DNA from 4 places in the Streptomyces sp. x-19 genome. Region 2 is predicted to be linked to each of the others. Evidence: riboswitches for the same ligand, from Rfam matches in the RefSeq annotation. Region 2 holds a riboswitch; each other region holds the start of a gene.
What was found. A riboswitch is a leader RNA that binds a small molecule or an ion and turns the genes downstream of it on or off. The one in region 2 is predicted to bind cyclic di-AMP.
Positions count from the first base shown of each region.

Region 1: linked by a shared signal. The riboswitch ahead of ACLJT4_RS40225 (peptidoglycan DD-metalloendopeptidase family protein) and the one ahead of ACLJT4_RS02985 (NlpC/P60 family protein) in region 2 are both predicted to bind cyclic di-AMP.
Region 3: linked by a shared signal. The riboswitch ahead of ACLJT4_RS37520 (transglycosylase family protein) and the one ahead of ACLJT4_RS02985 (NlpC/P60 family protein) in region 2 are both predicted to bind cyclic di-AMP.
Region 4: linked by a shared signal. The riboswitch ahead of ACLJT4_RS37845 (M23 family metallopeptidase) and the one ahead of ACLJT4_RS02985 (NlpC/P60 family protein) in region 2 are both predicted to bind cyclic di-AMP.

Region 1 covers NZ_JAJPWK010000042.1:17,894-23,159, reverse strand. Annotated here, with positions in the region: gene ACLJT4_RS40235 (PP2C family protein-serine/threonine phosphatase) at 1-921, shown strand, start outside; gene ACLJT4_RS40230 (DUF2332 domain-containing protein) at 956-2,074, opposite strand; cyclic di-AMP (ydaO/yuaA leader) riboswitch at 2,487-2,643, shown strand; gene ACLJT4_RS40225 (peptidoglycan DD-metalloendopeptidase family protein) at 2,655-4,055, shown strand; gene ACLJT4_RS40220 (aldo/keto reductase) at 4,163-5,128, shown strand; gene ACLJT4_RS40215 (hypothetical protein) at 5,256-5,266, opposite strand, start outside.
Region 2 covers NZ_JAJPWK010000001.1:626,740-632,005, reverse strand. Annotated here, with positions in the region: gene ACLJT4_RS03000 (alpha/beta hydrolase) at 1-248, shown strand, start outside; partial or broken gene ACLJT4_RS02995 (C40 family peptidase) at 519-866, opposite strand; gene ACLJT4_RS02990 (hypothetical protein) at 1,490-1,843, shown strand; gene ACLJT4_RS02985 (NlpC/P60 family protein) at 2,051-3,184, opposite strand; cyclic di-AMP (ydaO/yuaA leader) riboswitch at 3,192-3,361, opposite strand; gene pcrA (DNA helicase PcrA) at 3,611-5,266, shown strand, end outside.
Region 3 covers NZ_JAJPWK010000031.1:17,959-23,224, reverse strand. Annotated here, with positions in the region: gene eno (phosphopyruvate hydratase) at 1-1,306, opposite strand, end outside; gene ACLJT4_RS37520 (transglycosylase family protein) at 1,615-2,298, opposite strand; cyclic di-AMP (ydaO/yuaA leader) riboswitch at 2,306-2,475, opposite strand; gene ACLJT4_RS37515 (transglycosylase family protein) at 2,735-3,736, opposite strand; gene ACLJT4_RS37510 (cytochrome P450 family protein) at 3,992-5,266, opposite strand, start outside.
Region 4 covers NZ_JAJPWK010000032.1:22,219-27,484, reverse strand. Annotated here, with positions in the region: gene ACLJT4_RS37855 (HPr family phosphocarrier protein) at 1-207, shown strand, start outside; gene ACLJT4_RS37850 (GntR family transcriptional regulator) at 585-1,271, opposite strand; gene ACLJT4_RS37845 (M23 family metallopeptidase) at 1,556-2,356, opposite strand; cyclic di-AMP (ydaO/yuaA leader) riboswitch at 2,369-2,525, opposite strand; gene ACLJT4_RS37840 (M16 family metallopeptidase) at 2,823-4,205, opposite strand; gene ACLJT4_RS37835 (M16 family metallopeptidase) at 4,232-5,266, opposite strand, start outside.

The DNA of each region.
Region 1 (5,266 bases), on a different contig from region 2:
GCCGGCACCGCCCTGGCCGCCGTCGTCACCGAGGTCCTGCTCGCCACGTACCACGGGGCCGAGGACTACTACCAGTCCGCCACCGAGGCGATCACGGTCGTCGTGGTGGCCCTGATGGCGCTCGGCATCAACCGGGTCGTCCGGCGCAGCGACGCCCGGCTCGCCTCCGTGCGCGACGTCTCCGAGGCCGCCCAACGGGCCGTGCTGCCGGCGCCCCCCGACACCCTCGCCGGCCTGGCGGTCGCCGCCCGCTACGTGGGTGCCCGGGCCGGTGCCCGCATCGGCGGTGACCTGCACGCCATCCAGGACACCCCGCACGGCGTGCGGATGATCGTCGGCGACGTCCGGGGCAAGGGGCTGGAGGCCGTCGAGGCCGCGGTCGTCGTGGTCGGGGCCTTCCGCGAGGCGGCGGAGCAGGAGGCCACCTTGGAGGCGGTGGCGAGCCGGCTGGAACGGGCGATCGAACGGGAGGGCGGGCGCCGCGCCGGCCTCGACCAGGACGAGGGCTTCACCACGGCCGTCCTGGCGGAGGTCCCCGCCGGGAACCAGTCCGTGCTGCGCATCCTCAACCGCGGCCACCCGTCCCCCCTGCTGCTCACCCCGGACGGCGGCCTACGGGAGCTGCCCCCGCACACGGCGGCGCTGCCGCTGGGACTGGGCGACGTGGCCGGGTGGCCCGACCGCGCGGACGAGACGTTCTTCCCCGCCGGGGCGCTGCTGCTGCTGTTCACCGACGGGGTGACCGAGGCCCGCGACCGGGCCGGGCGGTTCTACGACCCGTGCGCCCGGTTGCGCGGCAGCCAATTCAGCGGCCCCGGGGACCTGTTGGACGTGGTGGTCGAGGACGTCGCCCGGCACACCGGCGGGGGCCCCGCCGACGACATGGCCCTGTTGGCGGTCCAGCGGCCCCTGGAGGCGTAGCGCGGGGCGTCGGTGAACGGGCGGGGTGGCCGGGTTACGGCAGCGGCGGACGCAACCAGTGCACGCTCTGGCCGTGCGGCCCCGTCAGGGCCACCGGGCGCTCGTCCAGGGCGAGGGTCAGCGACATCGGGTCCCCCGGCCCGAGGGACCGGTGCTCCGGCGCGGTGATCCACGGCAGCACGCCGTGGTGCTCCTGGGAGATCCAGTGACCCGGGCCGTCCCGTTCGGCCAGCACCGACCGGACGAGCCCGGCGAACTCCTCGCGCCGGGCCGGCGGGAGGTAGTGCAGCACCGCGCTGTGGAAGACGACGAGCGTCGCCCCGGCCGGTACCCGGGCGGCCAGCGCCGGCAGTTCGTCGATCAGGTCGCCGCGCACCACCGTGGGCCGCGGCGACGCCCGGACCGCCTCGACGGCCGCCGTGAGCCGTGCCGACCGGGCCTCGTCGCCGGGCCACACCAGGGCGTGCAGCCAACGCAGGTCGTCCGGCGACCCGACCGGGTCGAGCGGTTCCAGGTCGATGCCACCGCGCCAGACGACCTCGGGCCGCGCGCCGGGCGGCACCGTCGCGCCGTCGTCCCAGGGCGCGACCCCACTGGTGCGGCAGGTGAAGGCGACCGGGCCGTCCGGGGCGCCGGCCTCGACCGGCTCCCCGTGGGGGCTGGGAGGTCCGTCGGGGACGTACCGGTAGCGGTACCGGTCGGGGTGCAGGCACAGCCCCGCCGACGTCCCGACCTCCAGGAGGGCCAGCGGCTGCGGCAGACGGGCCAGCAGCGGCAGTAACGCGGCGCAGCGGGCCGGCTCGTTGGTCTGGGTCGCGCGCCGCATGATCACCGCGCGGACCTCGTCCCAGTGCCGGACCGTCCACTCGCGCCACCGCCCGTACGCCGCCTCGCCGCGCGGCCCCGACTCGGCGTGCGGGCCGTCCAGGTAGCGCACCGCGGCGAGCAGCAGGTTCGGCTGCTGCTTGTTCCCCGAGGGCAGCGAACGGGCCAGCAGTTCGCAGATCTCGTCGTCCTGGCCGATCCGGGCGGAGAGTTCCTCGTGCGCGTCGGACCGGCCCCGCGCCTCGTGCCAGGAGAACTCCCGGTACCGAACCGCCACGTCCCGTGGGGTGTTGACGGTGCTTCCGGTGTTCGCGACGTTGACGACCATGAGGCGACGTTACCGCCCTCACGTTCCGTAACTGCGGGGCGTCCCTCCGCATAACGACTGGTGCACAATCGCCGCGAGATCGTTTGGCGATGCCGCGCCAACTCGCCCTGTTTGCGGTCAGACTGGGGGCAAAAGTCCACGCCAGAGCTTCTTCGGGGGGCTTGCGGAACCCCCGCGGATTCGTGGGAACGCTTGGATTTCCCGCACCGTCTCTATTACTGTCCGATAACGGAGCGCGGTCGTCCCAGCCGTCGCCAATGGCGGCACCGCGCGCCGACGCCGAATCCTGCACGCGCTGTTCCCGCACCTCCAGAACGACCCTTGAGCCACCCGCCCGAGCCAGCTTTCCGCACGGCGCGACCCCCGTCCTCGACCCGAGTCGGGTCGCCCGGATCGGCCGGTTCCGGGGGTCCTGTCGGATCCGCCTGGAATTGCAGGGAATTGAGTAGAGGGAACCGGGGAACCACCACCTTGGGGTGAATCGGGCGCCTCTCGCCAGGGGGTGCCGGTAGGAGACCTTCCTGCTCCGAACCCGTCAGCTAACCCGGTAGGCGAGAAGGAAGGAAAGGAGTGCGCCCCCGTGGCGTCCAACAGGCCCGCCCCCCATGCTCCGTCCGCGTACGGCCTCGGTGGTCCCGCCGACTTCGGTGGCCCGGTCGGCTTCGGCGGCCCCGCCGGCTTCACCGTTCCCACGACCGTCGGTGACCCCGCCGGCGTTCCCGCCCCCACTGCCGTGAGCGGCCCCGACGACGTCAGCGCATTCGCCGCTGTCGATGGCCCGACCGACGGCGGAGCTCCCGCTGGAGCGCCCCAAGACCCCTCGCCGTACGGCCAGTTTCCGGGGCAGCGGTCCCCCGGTGAGGTGTTCTCCCACGACCTGCTGACGCCGGAGCCTTCGCCCCAGGGCGCGCCGGGCGGCGCCGAGCCGTCGGCCGGCCCCGCCGGTGCGGACGCCGGCGACGGATGGCCGCCGGCCGACGAGTCGGACGCCGGCGACGCATCGGCCCGCCCGGTCCGCGGCAAGCACCGGGTGGCCAAGCAGCGCAGCGGCGGGCTGGCGCGCGGCGGCACGGTGCTGGGCGTCGGCGTGATCGCGGCGGTCGGCGCGAGCGGGGTGGCCGCGGCCGAGGACCGGCCGCCGGTGCCGATATCGGTGCCGGACCCCGGTGGCGTGGTCGACGACGCCACCGGGGCCCTCCAGGACGCCGGCCCCCGCACGGCCGACGCCGGTGCCGCGCCCGTCGCGACGCCCGCCGGCACGGACTCCGCAACGACGGCCTCCGCCCCCGCGGTCGGCCCCGCCGCGTCCCGTCCGCAGGGCGACGACGCCACCGCGGGCGGCGCACCGGGCGCGGGGCCGGCCGAGGCGCTGCGCCACCGCATCCTCCAGCAGGCCGACGGCCGACCGGGGGCCGCGGAGGCCGAGACCGGCAGCGATGCGGACGCCGGACCGGACGCCGGCCCGGCGGACGAAGCAGCGCCCGACGCGGCATCCGGAACGGCACCCGAGGCGGCGGCCGAGCCGGCTGCGCCCGCGTCGCGGGCCCGCCCGGCGGCGTCGGACGACCGGCCCGCCGACGGGGCGGGGACCGCCGTCGCCCCGGTCTCCTCGTACACCCTCACCACCGGCTTCGGGCAGGCCGGCGACCGTTGGGCCGCGGACCACACCGGACAGGACTTCGCGGCCCCGACCGGCACGCTGGTCAGGGCGGTGCACGACGGCACCCTCACCCAGGCGGGCTGGGCCGGCGGCTACGGCTACCGCATCGTCCTCACCCTCGACGACGGCACGCAGCTCTGGTTCTGCCACCTGTCCTCGATGGTCAAGACGACGGGGCGGGTGCACGCGGGCGACGTCATCGGCCGGGTCGGCGCCACCGGGAACGCCACCACGCCCCACCTCCACCTGGAGGTCCGCCCGGACGCCGGCGCCCCGACGGACCCGCTGCCCTGGTTGCGCGACCGCGGGGTCACGGTCTGACGGGCGCACGGAGCCGGAGCCGGCCGCCCGGCCGCGGGGGAACGACTCCCCGCGGTCGGGCGGGTGCGGAGGGAACAACTCCGCGTACCCGGGCGTTGGCACGGAGCATGACCGTGACACACGCCCAGAGCTCCGCCCCCACGCCCAAGTCGCTCGGTTCGCTGTCCGTCTCCCCGCTCTGCCTCGGAGGCAACGTCTTCGGCTGGACCGCCGACGAGGCCGAGTCCTTCGCCGTGCTCGACGCCTACGTCGCCGGCGGCGGCAACTTCATCGACACCGCCGACGTCTACTCCGCCTGGGTGCCGGGCAACAAGGGCGGCGAGTCCGAAACCGTCCTCGGCAACTGGCTGGCCGCCCGCGGCAACCGCGACGACGTCGTGATCGCCACCAAGGTCGGTGTCCACCCCGACCTCAAGGGCCTGTCCGCCGCCACCATCAAGACCGCCGTCGACCTGTCCCTGACCCGGCTGCGCACGGACCACATCGACCTCTACTACACCCACTACGACGACGAATCGGTCGAGGTGGGCGAGTTCCTGACCGCCCTCGACGACCTCGTGCGCGCGGGCAAGGTCCGGGAGATCGCCGCGTCCAACATCTCCGCGCGGCGCCTGCAGGAGTCGCTGGACTTCTCCGCCCGCGAGGGCGTGGCCCGCTACGTGGCCCTCCAGCCGCACTACAACCTGGTCTCCCGCGACACCTACGAGGGCGAACTCGCCGACGTCGCCGCCCGCAACGGCGTGGCCGCCGTCCCGTACTACGCGCTCGCCTCCGGCTTCCTGACCGGCAAGTACCGCCCCGGCAGCAGCGTCGACAGCGCCCGCGCCGGCAAGGCCGCCGAATACCTGGAGACCGACCGCGGCCGCCGCGTCCTGCAGGCCCTCGACACCGTCGCCGCGGCCCACGACGCCGAGCCGTCCACCGTCGCCCTCGCCTGGCTCGCCGCCCAGCCCACCGTGGCGGCGCCCATCGCCAGCGCCCGCACCCTGGCGCAGCTCCCGGCCCTGCTGGCCGTCACCGAGCTCAGCCTCACCGACGTCGAACTGGCCCTCCTCACGGAGGCGTCGGCCTGACGCGAGGCGGATGCGGTGCGGCGGGCCGGTACGGCGCCGCACACCGCACGGTGCGGGGCGCACCCAGCCGCGCCCCGCACCGTCCGCCGCACCCGGCGCAGCCGTGCCGACCAGGCGTGGCCGGCCGTCAGCCGCGCC
Region 2 (5,266 bases):
AGACCAACCCGCTGCATCTCCTCAAGGCCGCCAACGCGGCCGGCAAGCCGCCCCGCACCGCGCTGTACATCTCGGGCGCGAACGGCGACGGCTACCAGGCCGGGATCGGTCTCAAGCAGCTCGCCAAGAACCCGACGACGGTGACGGTCCAGCAGATCTCGTCCGGTGCGGGCGGTCACACGGTGCCGGTGTGGAAGCACCAAGTGCCGGAGATCTTCCGGTGGTTCGGGCTGTTCCTGCGGGGATAGCCGGCCGGGCGACCGGCGGAGTTCACCGTTCGGGTGAACCTCCGCCGGAACCTGCGGAAGCGGGCACAGAGCCGCGCCCGGGAGCGTTGTGCGAGTGACGGAGATCGCGCACGACGGAATCGGGGGTGGCGGATGCGGAACGACGACGGTGGGCGCCGCGGCGGAGCGTCGACGCCGAGGGGCCGCAACTCGCCCCGGGCGGGCCGAAGACGGCCGGGCGGCCGGCGCCCGTGACCGCGGAAGCGTTTCGGCGGGAGCGGCCCGGCGCTCCTATCCCGGACGGGTCGCGCCCGCGAAGGGCAGTCGGTCGATCGGGGCGATCTCGACGGGGGTGCCGGCGTGCGGGGCGTGGATCATCTCGCCGCCGCCGATGTAGAGGCCCACGTGGCTGATGCCGGCGTGGAAGAACACCAGGTCCCCGGGGCGGAGCCGGGGCCAGTCGACGCGGGTGCCGGAGGTGATCTGCGTGTAGGTCGTCCGGGGCAGGGTGACGCCGCCGGCCCGCCACGCGGCCAGGGTCAGCCCGGAGCAGTCGTACGCGGCCGGCCCCGTCGCGCCCCAGGCATAGGGCTTGCCGAGGGCGGCATGGGCGAAGGCCACCGCGCGGGCGGCCCGGTCGTCCACGGGCGGGACGGGGGCCGCGGGCACGCCGGGTACCAGCGGCGCGGTGCCGGCGGCGGGCGTGGGCGGTGCCAGGTGCTCCGGGGCGCGTTCCAGGGGGGTGGCGGCCTCGGGGGCCGGGGAGCGTTCCGCGGCGGTCGCGGGACGGCTGCCGACACGGCGGACGCTGCCGAGGCGGCGGGCCCAGCCGGTCACCGCGGTCGCCTGGTGGCTGCCGGTGCGCTCCAGCACCGTGGCGCCGTCCAGGTAGCGCTGCGGGTCCGCGGCGAGCAGCAGCCCGCCGCGGGTGCTGCGGGCGGGGTGGGTCCGGGCCGGCGGGGGTGCGAGCGGCGGCCGCTCTGTGGCCGTGTGGTGCGACGCCATGGCGGCCGTCACTTCCTTCCCTGCGGGGCGAATGCGACCGGTGGGGTGCGGGTCCGGTCGTCTGCAGGAGGAAGCTAGGCCCGGGGTCACGGCGTCGAACCCCCTTGCCCGGCATTGTCCGTTTCCGAGCGGCCGCCGCGCGGGGATGACCGATCGACGGTCGGCGGGAGGCCGGGAGCGGTGGGCCCTGACCGAAGCCGGCATCACGGGCGCCCTGCCGGAAAGGGCGTGCTATGGGGCGGATACGATCCAGCACTATGGACGTAGTAATCAATGTCTTCGTCGCCCTGCACATCATCGGCATCGCCTCCCTGCTGGGTGGCTTCCTGACCCAGATGAAGGCCATGGGCGCGGGCACCGCCCGCTTCGTGCCGGCCATGCTGCACGGCGCGCTCACGATGCTGGTCACCGGCATCGTGCTGGTCGGTCTGAACCAGATGCAGGACCACTCGCTCAACAACATCAAGATCGGCATCAAGATGGCCGTCCTGGTGGTGATCCTGGCGCTGGTCTACGTCAAGCGCGACGAGGAGAAGCTCCCCAAGCCGCTCTTCGGCGCGGTCGGCGGGCTCACCATGCTCAACATCTTCATCGCGGTGCTCTGGACCTGAGCACCCCGGCGCCCCGGCCCCGGCCCGACGGCCCCGGCCCCGGCACCCGCCCGGCGGCCCCGGCGCCGCACCGCCGCATCAACGGCTCACCGCGCGGTCATCCCGCTCCGTACTTCCGGAGGCGGCGGATGACCGCGCGGTGGCGTGTGGGGGGTGGCTGTGGGGGGTGGGTCCGTCGCGGACGCGCGGTGCGCGCCCGTCCACCGGCTAAGCGGGCCGGACGCTGCCGTAGATCGGCATGCCGTAGATCGACTCCACCCGGACGCTGGCGCCCGGGTGCGGGGCGTGGATCATCTCGCCGCCGCCGATGTACATCCCGACGTGGCTGATGTCGTTGAAGAAGAACACCAGGTCGCCGGGTTGGAGATCGCTGCTGGAGACCCGGGTGCCGACCTTGACCTGGTCCCAGGTCGTCCGCGGCAGGTCGACCCCGGCCGCCCGCCACGCGGCCTGCGTCAGCCCCGAGCAGTCGTAGGAGCTGGGCCCGGTGGCGCCCCAGACGTACGGCTTGCCGATCTGGGCGCGGGCGAAGGCGATCGCCTTGCCGGCCTTGGTGGAGTACGAGCCGCCGTCGGACGTGCCGCCGCCGGAGCCCTGCCCGGAGCCGCCGCCACCGGGCTGCTGCTGCCGCTGCTGGGCCTCCTTGCGGGCCTGCTCGGCGGCCTTGCGCTGGGCCTCGGCCTCCTTCTGGCGCTCCAGTTCGGCCAGCCGCGCCTTCTCCTGGGCGGTCAACCGGGACAGCAGCTGGCGCGCCTCGGCCAGCTTGGCCTGAACGTTTCTCTTGTTCTCCTTCAGGGACGTCTGCGACTGCTGGAGGCTCTCCAGGCTGCTGGTGGCCTGGGCCCGCTGGCGGGTGGCGGCCGCGGCCTGTGCCTGGTAGTCGGTGATCGCCTGCTTCTGCTGGGCGGTCAACTGCTCCATCAGGTGGTTGCGGTCGACGAACTGCTGCGGGTCCTTGGCGAGCATCAGCTGGGCGGTCGGGTTGATCCCCCCGCTCTGGTACTGCGCCGAGGCGAACGCGCCCAGCCGGCGCCGGGACTCGTTCATCTTGTCCGCGCGCCGGGCCGCCTCATCGAGCAGACGGTTGACCGTGCGTTGTTGGCCGTCGGCCTTCACCTTGGCGCCGTTGTACTTCTGGGTGGCGACCTCGGCCTGCTGGTAGAGGTCGTCGACCTTCGTCTTGACCTCTTCGATGGAGGGCTGGGGCGCCTTGGGGGCCGCGTTCGCGGTCTGCGAGAGCAGGGTGACCGAGGCGAGGGCGGCGGTGGTGAGCCCGGTCGCCGTACGACGGCCGCCGGGGGTGGCGAGTATGGGGGTGCGCGGCTTGCGATGGGACGCCAAGGCCGGCGACTCCTTCCGTGGACCGCCTACCGGGTTAGCTGTCGGGTTCGGGCGGTCTGCTGACGGAAGGCTTGCCCTACGGCTGCTGCGTCCGCCTGGCGGCGGGCGCACCGGTCGATTCACCCCGGTGGTGCTGGTGGGTCCCCGGCTCCGGGTGCCTCGCGGCGGGACCGGACTCGGCGGGGGCGGCCCGTGCGAACGCTGTCGTCCGCGGGGACTGCGGGCTGCCCGAGCGAGACCGTAGCCAACTCGTGTGGCCCCTGTGAAGGCTGGTGTTCGATATGCCCGAAACCTTTTCGTGACCTGAACGCGAGCGGTGCCGGTTTGCGGGCAGAACGGACACGGTAGCGCCCGCGGCGGAGCGGTGCCGGCCAATCCGGCACTCCGGGACCGGTTGTCAGTGCGGCGGCCTAGACTCGGTGGGCGATGAGCAGCCTCTTTGACGACAGCTTCCTGGCGGATCTCGGCCCCCCGGACGAGGAGCCCCCGCCGCCGCCCGAGGACGAGCCCGGCCCGGCCCCGGAGGAGGTCCCCGCCGACCTCTTCGGCGGGCGGTTCGACGCGCCCGTCTCCAGGGAGTCGTACTACCGCGACGGCGCCGCCCGCCCGGCCATCGACCCGGCGGCGCTCCTGGAAGGGCTCAACGACCAGCAGAAGGCCGCTGTGGCGCACAGCGGCGGCCCGCTGCTGATCGTCGCCGGCGCCGGCTCCGGCAAGACCCGGGTGCTCACCCACCGCATCGCCCACCTGCTCGCCGAGCGCCACGTCCACCCCGGCCAGATCCTCGCGATCACCTTCACCAACAAGGCCGCGGGCGAGATGAAGGAGCGCGTCGAGGAGCTGGTCGGCCCGCGGGCCAACGCCATGTGGGTCTCCACGTTCCACAGCGCCTGCGTGCGGATCCTGCGCCGGGAGTCCAAGCGGCTCGGCTTCACGTCGTCCTTCTCGATCTACGACGCGGCCGACTCCAAGCGCCTGATGGCCCTGGTCTGCCGCGATCTGGACCTGGACCCCAAGCGCTTCCCGCCCAAGTCCTTCAGCGCGAAGGTCTCCAACCTCAAGAACGAGCTCATCGACGAGGAGAGCTTCGCGGGGACGGCCGCCGACGGCTTCGAGAAGACCCTGTCCCAGGCGTACGCGATGTACCAGGCGCGGCTGCGCGAGGCCAACGCCCTGGACTTCGACGACATCATCATGACGACGGTCCACCTGCTCCAGGCGTTCCCGGACGTCGCCGAGCACTACCGCCGCCGCTTCCGCCACGTCCTCGTCGACGAGTACCAGGACACCAACCACGCCCAGTACACCCTCGTCCGCGAGCTGGTCGGCCCCTCCCCCACGCTCGGCTCCGCTCGCGCGGGGGGACCCCCATCGGTCGACATCCCCGCCGCCGAGCTGTGCGTGGTCGGTGACGCCGACCAGTCGATCTACGCCTTCCGCGGCGCCACGATCCGCAACATCCTCCAGTTCGAGGAGGACTACCCGGACGCCACCACGATCCTGCTGGAGCAGAACTACCGCTCCTCGCAGACCATCCTCTCCGCGGCCAACGCCGTCATCGAGCGCAACGAGAACCGCCGCCCGAAGAACCTCTGGACGGACGCCGGCGCCGGCCCCAAGATCACCGGCTATGTCGCCGACACCGAGCACGACGAGGCCCAGTTCGTCGCCGACGAGATCGACCGGCTCACCGACGCCGGCGACGCCAAGGCCGGCGACGTCGCGGTCTTCTACCGCACCAACGCCCAGTCCCGGGTCTTCGAGGAGATCTTCATCCGGGTCGGGCTGCCCTACAAGGTCGTCGGCGGCGTGCGCTTCTACGAGCGCAAGGAGGTCCGCGACATCCTCGCCTACCTCCGGGTGCTCGCCAACCCCGAGGACGCCGTCCCGCTGCGCCGCATCCTCAACGTCCCCAAGCGTGGCATCGGCGACCGCGCCGAGGCGATGATCGAGGCCCTGGCGCTGCGCGAGAAGATCACCTTCCCGCAGGCGCTGCGCCGCGTCGACGAGGCCTACGGCATGGCCGCCCGTTCCGCCAACGCCGTCAAGCGGTTCAACGCCCTGATGGAGGAGCTGCGCACG
Region 3 (5,266 bases), on a different contig from region 2:
AGCGCGGGAAGGCGGAACGGCCCGCGTACACCGCGGCGTCGTCGAGGATCTCCTCGATGCGCAGCAGCTGGTTGTACTTGGCGACGCGCTCGGAGCGGGCCGGGGCGCCGGTCTTGATCTGGCCGCAGTTGGTGGCGACGGCGAGGTCGGCGATGGTGACGTCCTCGGTCTCGCCGGAGCGGTGCGACATCATGCACTTGAGGCCGTTGCGCTGGGCCAGCTCGACGGCGTCCAGGGCCTCGGTCAGCGAACCGATCTGGTTGACCTTGACCAGGAGGGCGTTGGCGGAGCCCTCCTCGATGCCGCGGGCCAGGCGCTCGGGGTTGGTGACGAAGAGGTCGTCGCCGACGAGCTGCACCTTGGAGCCGAGCTTGTCGTTGATGACCTTCCAGCCGGCCCAGTCGTCCTCGAAGAGCGGGTCCTCGATGGAGACCAGCGGGTAGGCCGCCACGAGCTCCTCGTAGTACTCGGTCATCTCGGCGGCCGAGCGCTCCTTGCCCTCGAACTGGTACTTGCCGTCCTTGTAGAACTCGGAGGCGGCGGCGTCCATCGCGAGCGCGATGTCCTGGCCGGGGGCGTAGCCGGCTTCCTTGATGGCTTCGAGGATCAGGTCCAGGGCCTCGCGGTTGGAGCCGAGGTTGGGGGCGAAGCCGCCCTCGTCGCCGAGGCCGGTGGCCAGGCCCTTGGCCTTCAGCACCTTCTTGAGGGTGTGGTAGACCTCGGCGCCCCAGCGCAGCGCCTCGGAGAAGGACTCCGCGCCGATCGGCGCGATCATGAACTCCTGGATGTCCACGTTGGAGTCGGCGTGCGAGCCGCCGTTCAGGATGTTCATCATCGGGACGGGCAGCACGTGCGCGTTCGGGCCACCGAGGTAGCGGAACAGCGGCAGGTCGCTGGCCTCGGAGGCGGCGTGCGCGACGGCGAGGGAGACGCCGAGGATGGCGTTGGCGCCCAGCGAGCCCTTGTTGTCGGTGGCGTCCAGGTCGAGCATCGCCTGGTCGATCAGCCGCTGCTCGGTCGCGTCGTAGCCGACGAGCTCCGGGCCGATCTGCTCGATGACGGCGAGGACGGCCTTCTCCACGCCCTTGCCGAGGTAGCGGTTGGGGTCGCCGTCCCGGAGCTCGACGGCCTCGAAGGCGCCGGTGGAGGCGCCGGACGGCACAGCGGCACGGCCGGTGCTGCCGTCGTCGAGGCCGACCTCGACCTCGACCGTGGGATTACCTCGCGAGTCGAGAATTTCGCGGGCTACGACGACGTCGATGGACGGCACGTTGTCTCCTTCGTGGGTGTCTGGAGTTCTCGGCATGAGCCTAACGGCCCCGGACGGATCCGCTCGCCTGTGGCCCGCTCCGTGGGACGAAAAACCCCAACAAGCAGGCTAAAAGCCCAGTTCACGGGAGGTTTACGGGCAATGTTCGCTGAGCGGGGAACGTCGCGCCGGGCCGTCGGCGAGGCCCGGCGATCGGTGCACGTCAGGACGGGCGCCGCGGTCAATCCGGGCGGGGCGGCCGGACCACGGCGGGTTTCCGGGGCCCGGGAACGGAGAAGCCCCGCCGTGGCGCGCTCGGGGGTACGCGCCGCGGCGGGGCAGCTCTCTCGGGCAACCGGGACGGCTCAGATGCTGAGCTTCTGGCCCGGGAAGATGAGGTTGGGGTTGCCGCCGACGACGGACTTGTTGGCGGCGTAGAGCGCCTTCCAGTGGGTGCCGTGCGCCTTGGCGATCTTGGCGAGGGTGTCGCCGGCCTTGACGGTGTAGGTGTCGCCGGAGCGCTGCGACTGCTGCGGGGCCGGCTGGGCCTTCTCGGCCTTCTCGCGGACCGGGGCGGACTTCTTGGTGGTGCCCTCGGTCTGCTTGCGGGCCTCGGAGGCGCCCTGGCTCTTCTTGACGGTGGCGCCGCCGGACGGGTCGACGTTGGCGGCCGGGCCACCGGAGGTCAGGTTGCCGGCGCCGGCGCAGGACCAGGCACCCGGGCCCTGGATGGCGAGGAGCTTCTCGGCGGCGGCGATCTGCTGGGACTTGGTGGCCAGGTCGGCGCGGGCCGCGTACTGGGTGCCACCGGCGGCGGCCCAGCTGGAGTTCGAGAACTGCAGGCCACCGTAGTAGCCGTTACCGGTGTTGATCGACCAGTTGCCGCCGGACTCGCACTGGGCGACCTTGTCCCAGGTCGCGACGGAGGCGGCGGAAGCGGAGGTGGCACCCATCAGCGGGACGGCGACGGCGGCGCCGGCGACACCGGCCAGGGTGGCGACGCGGACGGCCTTGGAGCTGCGGCGGTGCTTGCCCTTGTTGATCAGCATCGTGCGTTCGTTTTCTCACCGACGCCTACGAGGTGAGCTGTCGGGTTCGGGCCGTGTGAGCTGCCCGGCCGCGTGTACTGGACACGCGACTTCACCCCAAGCCGGCTGACCCGTCTTCACGGGCGGGGCCGGCACTTACCTTGGGTCCCCCGCTCCTGCCTTCGGCGCTTGCGCGTCGTCGACTCCGACCGCCGGCAGGACTCGGCGTGCGATCGAAGGGCCCGCTTTGGCGAGCGGTCCTGACCGTAATCAGTAATCCCGTTGGTGTTCAAACCCCATCTTCTGAACCAAGTTGACCGTTTTTGATCATCGCGGTGGTCATTTCCGCAGGTCGGCACCGGTATGAGAACGGGGGGCGAACCGGGGTCCGCCCCCCGCAACGAGAGCCATATCTCACTTTTACGGAACGCCGCGAAAAACGACGAACTGCCGGTAACTACCCCTCTGTCCGGCCGAGATCGAGCAACTGGCCGGGGTGGATGAGGTCCGCGTCGGCGCCGATGACGCCCTGGTTGCGGTGGTAGAGCGCGGGCCAGCCGCCCGGCAGGTCATGGCGGTCCGCGATGGCTGACAGGTTGTCACCGACGCGCACGCGGTAGCTGCCGGTCTCCGCCGGGGGCGTGCGGGGCGTCTCCCCGCCGCGCGAGGCGTGCCGGCCGCTGCCGCCGTCCCGGTCCTCCGCGGGGGCCGCGCCGTCGTCCGGCGTGCCGCGGTGCTTGCCGGCGGCGGGCGGCGTGCCGGGCTCGGCGGGCCGGTCGGGGCCGGTGGAGCCGGTGGAGCCGGACGGGGACGTGGGGGTGCTGGGGTCCGCCGGGTCGGACGGCGTGCCCGACGGGGAGTCGCCCGGCGTCGCGGAGTCGGACGGGGCGGGGGTGGCGGACGGGGAGTCCGTCGGGTCCGGGGTCGCCGGGGGCGCGTCCGGGGCGTCGGTGCCGGCGTCGGCACCCGCGTCGGTGCCGGTGCCGGAACCGGCGGAGTCACCGTCGGACGGTGCGGGGGTCTTGCTGCCCGGACCTGCCTCGCCCTGGTCCCCGGCCGCGTCGGAGGGGTCGCCGGTGCCGGTGTGGCCGTGGGTCGGGCGGGGCGCGGGCCGGGTGGTGGCGCCGGGGTCGACGGCGGGCTTGCGGCCCCCCTTGGTCAGCCCGGCCTTCACCGCGCAGCTGGGGAAGGCGTCCGGGCCCCGGTCGTCGAGGATCGCCTCGGCCACGGCTATCTGCTGGGCGCGGCTGGCGAGGTCGGGGCGGGAGGCGTAGGCGGAGCCGCCGTAGTCGTCCCACATCTCCTGGGTGAGCTGGAGGCCGCCGTAGAAGCCGTTGCCGGTGGCGGAGCTCCACACCCCGCCGCTCTCGCACTGCGCGACGCGGTCCCAGGTGGACGCGTCGGCCGCGTGGGCGCCGCCCGCGGTGAACAGCGGGAGGGCCAGGCCCGCGCCGGTCACTCCTGCCGTGACAAAGATGGCCGGTGCTTGTCTGGGGCGACGGTGTCGGCCGTTCCCGGAACGCATGCGGTTGCCTTTCGCGCGGCGGTTGAGTTGTCGGACCGGTGTCGGCGGGGACACCGGGCGGCATCCCGGGGCCGGCCCCGATCGTCGGTGGAAAGGTAACCGGGGTCACGGGCAGTCACAAGCCGGTGTAGCGGAGATCACGCAATGGTTACGCAGCTGACGAAGTGTCAATTACGGGATGGCGCCCGGTCAGGACGGCTCGGGCGTGAACTCCACCGGCAGGGTGCGCAGTCCGCGCATGATGAGCCCGCCACGCCAGCGCAAATCATCCGGTTCCACCGCAAGTCGGAAGTCCGGCAGGCGGGTCAGCAGGGTCGCCAACGCGGTCTGCCCTTCCAGCCGGGCCAGCGGGGCACCGAGGCAGTAGTGGATGCCGTGCCCGTAGCCCAGGTGTGGGTTGTCACGCCGGGTGAGGTCGAGCACGTCCGGCTCGTCGAACCGCGCCGGATCCCGGTCGGCGGCGGCCAGCACCACCAGCACCGGGTCCCCCTCGGCGATCCGCTGCCCGCCGAGCGTCAGCGCGCGGGTCGCGTACCGCCAGGTGGCCAGCTCCACGGGTCCGTCGTAGCGGAGCAGTTCCTCGACGGCGGTGCCGAGCAGTTCGGTGTCGCCGACCGCGAGCGACTTCTGGAGCAGTTCGCGCTGGGCGGGGTGGCGGAGCAGGGTGTAGGCGCCGTTGCCGATGAGGTTGACGGTGGTCTCGAAGCCGGCGAAGAGCAGGATGAAGGCCATCGCCGCGGCCTCGTTCTCCGTGAGGTGCTCGCCGTGGTCGGAGGCCCGGATCAGCCCGGAGATCAGGTCGTCGCCGAGGTCGGCCCGCTTGCGGTGGATCAGCTCGGCCAGGTACGCCCGCATCTTCTTCACCGACCGGGCGACGCCGCCGCGCGGCCCACCGCCGTGCCGGATCATCATGCCGGCCCAGTCCCGGAAGTCGTCCTGGTCCTCGGGCGGGACGCCGAGCAGGTCGCAGATCGCGTAGATCGGCAGCGGGAACGCGAACTCGTGGATCAGGTCCGCGCTCCCCCGCTGTGCGCCGTGCTGCTTTTCGATCATGGCGTCGATCAGCCGGTCGGTCAGCTCCTGTATGCGCGGCGCGAACGCGGCGACCCGGCGCGGGGTGAACGCCTTGGAGACCAGGCGGCGCAGCCGGGTGTGGTCCGGCGGGTCGATGTTCAGCAGGTGCGTCATCAGGTTGGCGCCGCGTTCGCCCGGAATGCCGGTCTTGCCCTTTCCGTGCGCGGCCTCGGAGTGGTGCACCGGGTTCTTCGACAGCCGGGCGTCGGCCAGCGCCTGCCGGGCGTCCGGGTAACGCGTGACCAGCCACGCCTCGACGCCGCTGGGCAGCCGGGTCCGGTGCACCGGCGCGTGCTCGCGCAGCCAGGCGTACGCCGGATAGGGATCGGCGGCGAACTCCCAGGAGAAGAGGGCGGGGGTCGGGCCGGCGGCGGCCGGGGACGCGGCGAC
Region 4 (5,266 bases), on a different contig from region 2:
GCCACCGCCTCCGGCGTCCCGATGACGATCTCCAAGGCCGGCGGCAACCCCGTCAACGCCGCCTCCATGCTCGCGGTCCTGGGCCTGGGCGCCCAGGGCGGCGAGGAGATCGTGCTGGCTTCCGACGCGGACGGCGCCGAGGCCGCGCTCGACCGCCTGGCGAAGCTGGTCGCGGAGGGTCTCGAGGAGCTCCCCGAGACCGTCTGAGGAGCACCGGGGCCACCCGCCCCTCCTTCCCTTCTCCTGATGCGGCCCCACCGCGGCAACCGGGACGTCCGGCTGCTGCGGCGGGGTCGTTTTCTGTTGCACGGCGGCGGAGGCCCGACCCTCGTTCGATTCCCCGCGTAAAGAATCAACCGGCCGGGCGAGCCATCTCCTCGCGCACGGAAATGACTCACCGGCCCGCGAACAGTGCCCGGCACGTTCCCGATACCGAGATTCGGAAATCAGCGCGGCCGCGCTCGAACTTGTCCGTCCCCTTTCGCGCCGCCTCTCCATTCCCGAACTTCCCGCTCTCGCGCACCGGCCATTCCCGAGGACATCGGCACATTCCTGCCACTCCCCTTTTATATACGGGGTGATTGTTAAGCGCGGGCGCGTGCCGTGTTGACGGGCCGTTTCGCCTCGCTCACAGCGGGAGCGGCGCGCCGCAGCCGGTACACGGGCCGGGACCGCTCGATGTGCGCCGCCATAAGGGCGCGCGCCCGCTCCGCGTCACCACGGACCACGGCGTCCAGCACGGCGCCGTGCTCGTCCCAGGAGGCGGAGGGGCGGGCGGGCGGCTCCACGACGTACATCCAGTCGATCTTGCGCCGCAGCTGCATGAGCAGGGCGCCGAGGCTGGGGCTGCCGGCGGCCTGGGCGAGCGTTTCGTGGAACCAGGCGTCCAGTTGGTGCAGGTCCGCGGGGTGGCCGTACCGGACCCGCTCACGACCGAGTCGCACCAGGCCGCGCAACACCTTGAGGTGGGCGGCGCTGCGGCGGGCGGCCGCGCGGGCGGCGCCCAGCGGCTCCAGGGCGGCCCGGATGTCGAGGAGGTCGACGGCCTCCCGTTCGGTGAGTTCGGCGACGCAGGCACCCGCGTGCAGGCGCGTGGTGACGAATCCTTCGGACTGGAGGGTGCGCAGCGCTTCCCGCACCGGGACCCGGGAAACGCCGTACCGCGTGGCGAGAACGTCCTCGATCAGCCGGCTTCCCGGCACGAGCGCTCCCGAGACGATGTCGTCGCGGATTGCCGTGCACACCGCATGCGCGGAAATGTGACCTCGCATCGTCTGCGCCTCCACCGTAATCGCCGGAAACCGCCGCCGTTCGACGGCTTTCCCCGACTGTATTCGACCGGCGCGCTTTTCCTCTCGCGAGGTCGAGAATTCATGGGCGCTTTTCGGACGGCGGACGGGACGCCATTCGGGCGGCGGGTCGATGGCTATGTGGAAGCGCCCGCGCGGCCAGGGGGAGGGCCACCCGCCCTGGGGCAACAGCAGAGCCCCGGCTCACCAGGTGGTGGGCCGGGGCTCCGGGGGACGGTACTGCGGCGGAGAGGTTCGCGGTCGGATCAGACGCTGACGCCGTGCGCGCGGAGGTAGGCGATCGGGTCGATGTCCGAGCCGTAGTCGGGGCCGGTCCGGGCCTCGAAGTGGAGGTGCGGGCCGGTGGTGTTGCCGGTGTTGCCGGAGAGGGCGATCTGCTCGCCCCGGGTGACGGACTGGCCGACCGTCACCCCGATCGACGAAAGGTGACCGTATTGGGTGTACGTGCCGTCGTTCATCCGGATCACGATGTTGTTGCCGTACGCGCCGCCCCAGCCGGCTTCGACGACGGTGCCGGCGCCCACGGCGTGGACCGACGTGCCAGAGGCGGCGTGGAAGTCGATGCCGGTGTGGCTACCGGAGGACCACAGTCCGCTGGACGCCTTGTACCCGGTGGAGACGTAGGAGCCGGTGACGGGGGCGACGAAGGTGTTGAGGAGCTTGCGCTCGGCCTCGCGAGCGGCGCGCACCTTGGCCGCGCGCTCCTCGTCCGCCTTCTTCTTCGCCTCGTCGGCCTTCTTCTTCGCCGCGTCGGCCAGCCGGACGGCCTCGGCCTCGGCCTTCGCGCGGGCCGCGGAGGCTTCGGCGGCCGCCTGCTGCGCGTCGGCCTGCGCCTCGATCCGGCCGGCGAGTTCATCGCCCATCACGACCGCCTGCTGGAGGCCGGTGTCATGCGGGGCCGACTCGTCCGTCGCGGCCAGGGCGGGCGACGCGACGGAGGCGACGACACCGGAGGCCGCGAGGGTGGCTATGCCGGCGAGGTTGCGGGTGGTGCGAGCGGTGCGGCTCGCACGGCGGTGCTTCCCGGTGGCACGGGTGAACGCCATGTACTGGCTGGTCCTTTCCTTCCCTCTCGCCTACCGGGTTAGCTGACGGGTTCGGAGCAGGAAGGTCTCCTACGGGCTCCTCCGGAGAGGGGTCCGATTCACCCCAAGGGACGGTTGGGTCCCCGGCTCCCCTGGCTCGCGCCGTACGGGGACTCGGCGATGGCTGTCCGGTGCCACTGTCGTGGCGGACTTGTGACGAACAGCCGGACCGACGCTAATCGGGACAACTTTCAATCGGCAAACAGAACCGGATTTTTGTGCGCCACGCCACACGCGAATCGGGCAACCGACGCAACCGACCGGCCGCCATCGCCCCATCACGTCGGCGGCTGACCGGAGCCGCAGGTTCCGGACCGGTGGTCCCACGGGCGCACGAACGAAGCGGCCCCCGTGGCAAGTGACCGCCACGGGAGCCGCTTTGTCGAGGACTGACGAGGCGTTGGATGACGCCCCGTCACAGGAGGGGTCAGCCGCTGACGACCGTCACCTCTCCGATGCCCAGCGCCTTGACCGGCTCGACGATCTGCGCTGCGTCACCGACCAGGACCGTCACCAACCGGTCCACCGGGAAGGCGTTGACGACCGCGGCGGTCGCCTCGACCGTGCCGGTCTCCGCGAGCCGGACGTACAGCTGCGCCTGGTAGTCGTCGGGGAGCTGCTGCTCCACCTGGTCGGCCAGCGTGCCGGCGACGGCGGCAGAGGTCTCGTACTTCAGCGGCGCGACGCCGACGAGGTTCTGCACGGCGACGTCGCGCTCGGCGTCCGTCAACCCCTCGGCGGCGAGAGTGCGCAGCACCGTCCACAGATCCTGGAGCGCCGGCCCGGTGGAGGCGGTGTCCACCGACCCGCTAATGGCGAGCATGGCGGCGCCGGACGCGCCCTCCGGGGAGGACGGCGCCGAGGAGCGCAGGACCTGCCCGAAGGCGCGCACGCCGTAGGTGTAGCCCTTCTCCTCGCGCAGCACCCGGTCCAGACGGGAGGTGAGGGTGCCGCCGAGGCAGTACGTGCCGAGCACCTGGGCGGGCCACACCCGGTCGTGCCGGTCCGCGCCGATCCGGCCGATGAGCAGTTGGGTCTGGACGGCACCGGGGCGGTCGACGATCACGACGCGGCCGGTGTCGTCCGCGACGACCGGGGACGGCTTCTGCGGCTCGGCGGTGGAACCCGTCCAAGCGCCCAGGGTGTCGGCCAGCGCGGCGTCCAGGTCGACGCCGGTGAAGTCACCGACGATGACGGCGGTGCCGGTGGCGGGGCGGATGTGCGCGTCGTAGAAGGCGCGGACGGCGGCCGCGTCGATCCGGGCGACGGTCTCCTCGGTGCCCTGACGGGGCCGGGACATCCGGGAGGTGGCCGGGAAGAGCTCCTTGGACAGCGCCATCGCGGCCCGCCGGGCGGGGTTGGCGAGCTCGTGCGGGATCTCGTCGAGGCGGTTGCCGACCAGCCGCTCGACCTCCCCGTCCGGGAAGGCGGGGGCACGCAGCGCGTCGGCGAGCAGGCCCAGCGCGCGCGGCAACCGGGACGCCGGGACCTCCAGGGAGACCCGTACGCCGGGGTGGTCGGCGTGCGCGTCCAGGGTGGCGCCGCAACGCTCCAGCTCGGCGGCGAACTCCTCGGCGGTGTGCTTGTCGGTGCCCTCGGACAGGGCCCGGGACATGATCGTGGCGACGCCGTCGAGGCCCTCGGGCTCGGCCTCCAGCGGGGCGACGAGGTTGATCTCCACGGCGACGACCTGCTGGCCGGGGCGGTGGCTCGTCAGGAGGGTCAGCCCGTTGGGCAGCTGGCTGCGCTCGGGAGCCGGGAAGGCCCACGGCTTGGCGGCACCACTGCGCGGCTGCGGGTGGAACTCCATGGTGCTCACGGGGGTGGTGGCGTCGGTCACTTGGCCGCCTCCTCTTCCTCGGTGCCGGCGGCGTCGGTCTGCGCGGTGGGCTCGTAGACGAGCGCGGCGCGGTTGTCGGGGCGCAGCCGGGCCTTGGCGACCGCCTGCACCTCCAGCGGGGAGATCTCCAGGACGCGCTGGACGGCGGTCAGCGCGAGCTGCGGGTCGCCGAACAGGACGGCGAAGCGGCACAGTTCGTCGGCGCGGCCGCTGACCGTGGCGAGCCGGTCCAACCACTCGCGCTCCAGCTGGGCCTGGGCGCGCTCCATCTCCTCCGGGGTGGGCCCCTCTTCGGCGAAGCGGGCCAGCTCCTCGTCGACGGCCGCCTCGATGGCGGGCACCTCCACGCCACCGGACGCCTTGACGTCCAGCCACCCGAGCGAGGGCGCGCCGGCCAGCCGGAGCAGGCCGAAGCCAGCGGCGACGGCGCTGCGGTCGCGCCGCACCAGGCGGTTGTAGAGCCGGGAGGACTCGCCGCCGCCCAGGATGGTGAGGGCGAGGTCGGCGGCGTCGGCCTCACGGGTGCCGTCATGCGGGAGACGGTACGCGGCCATCAGGGCGCGGGAGGGGACCTCCTCCGCCACCACGGTGCGAAGCTGCTCGCCGATGGTCTCGGGCAGGCTGCCGTCGCGCGGCGGCTGCTTGCCGTCGTGCGAGGGGATCGAGCCGAAGTACTTCTCCACCCAGGCCAGCGTCTGCTCGGGGTCGATGTCGCCCACGATGGACAGGACCGCGTTGTTGGGCGCGTAGTAGGTACGGAAGAAGGACCGCGCGTCCTCCAGGGAGGCGGCGTCGAGGTCGGCCATCGACCCGATGGGGGTGTGGTGGTACGGGTGGCCGTCCGGGTAGGCCATCGCCGTCAGCTTCTCGAACGCCGTGCCGTAGGGGACGTTGTCGTAGCGCTGGCGGCGCTCGTTCTTGACGACGTCGCGCTGGTTCTCCAGGGACTCTTCGTCGAGCGCGGCCAACAGCGAGCCCATCCGGTCCGCCTCCAGCCAGAGCGCGAGCTCCAGCTCGTGGGCGGGCATGGT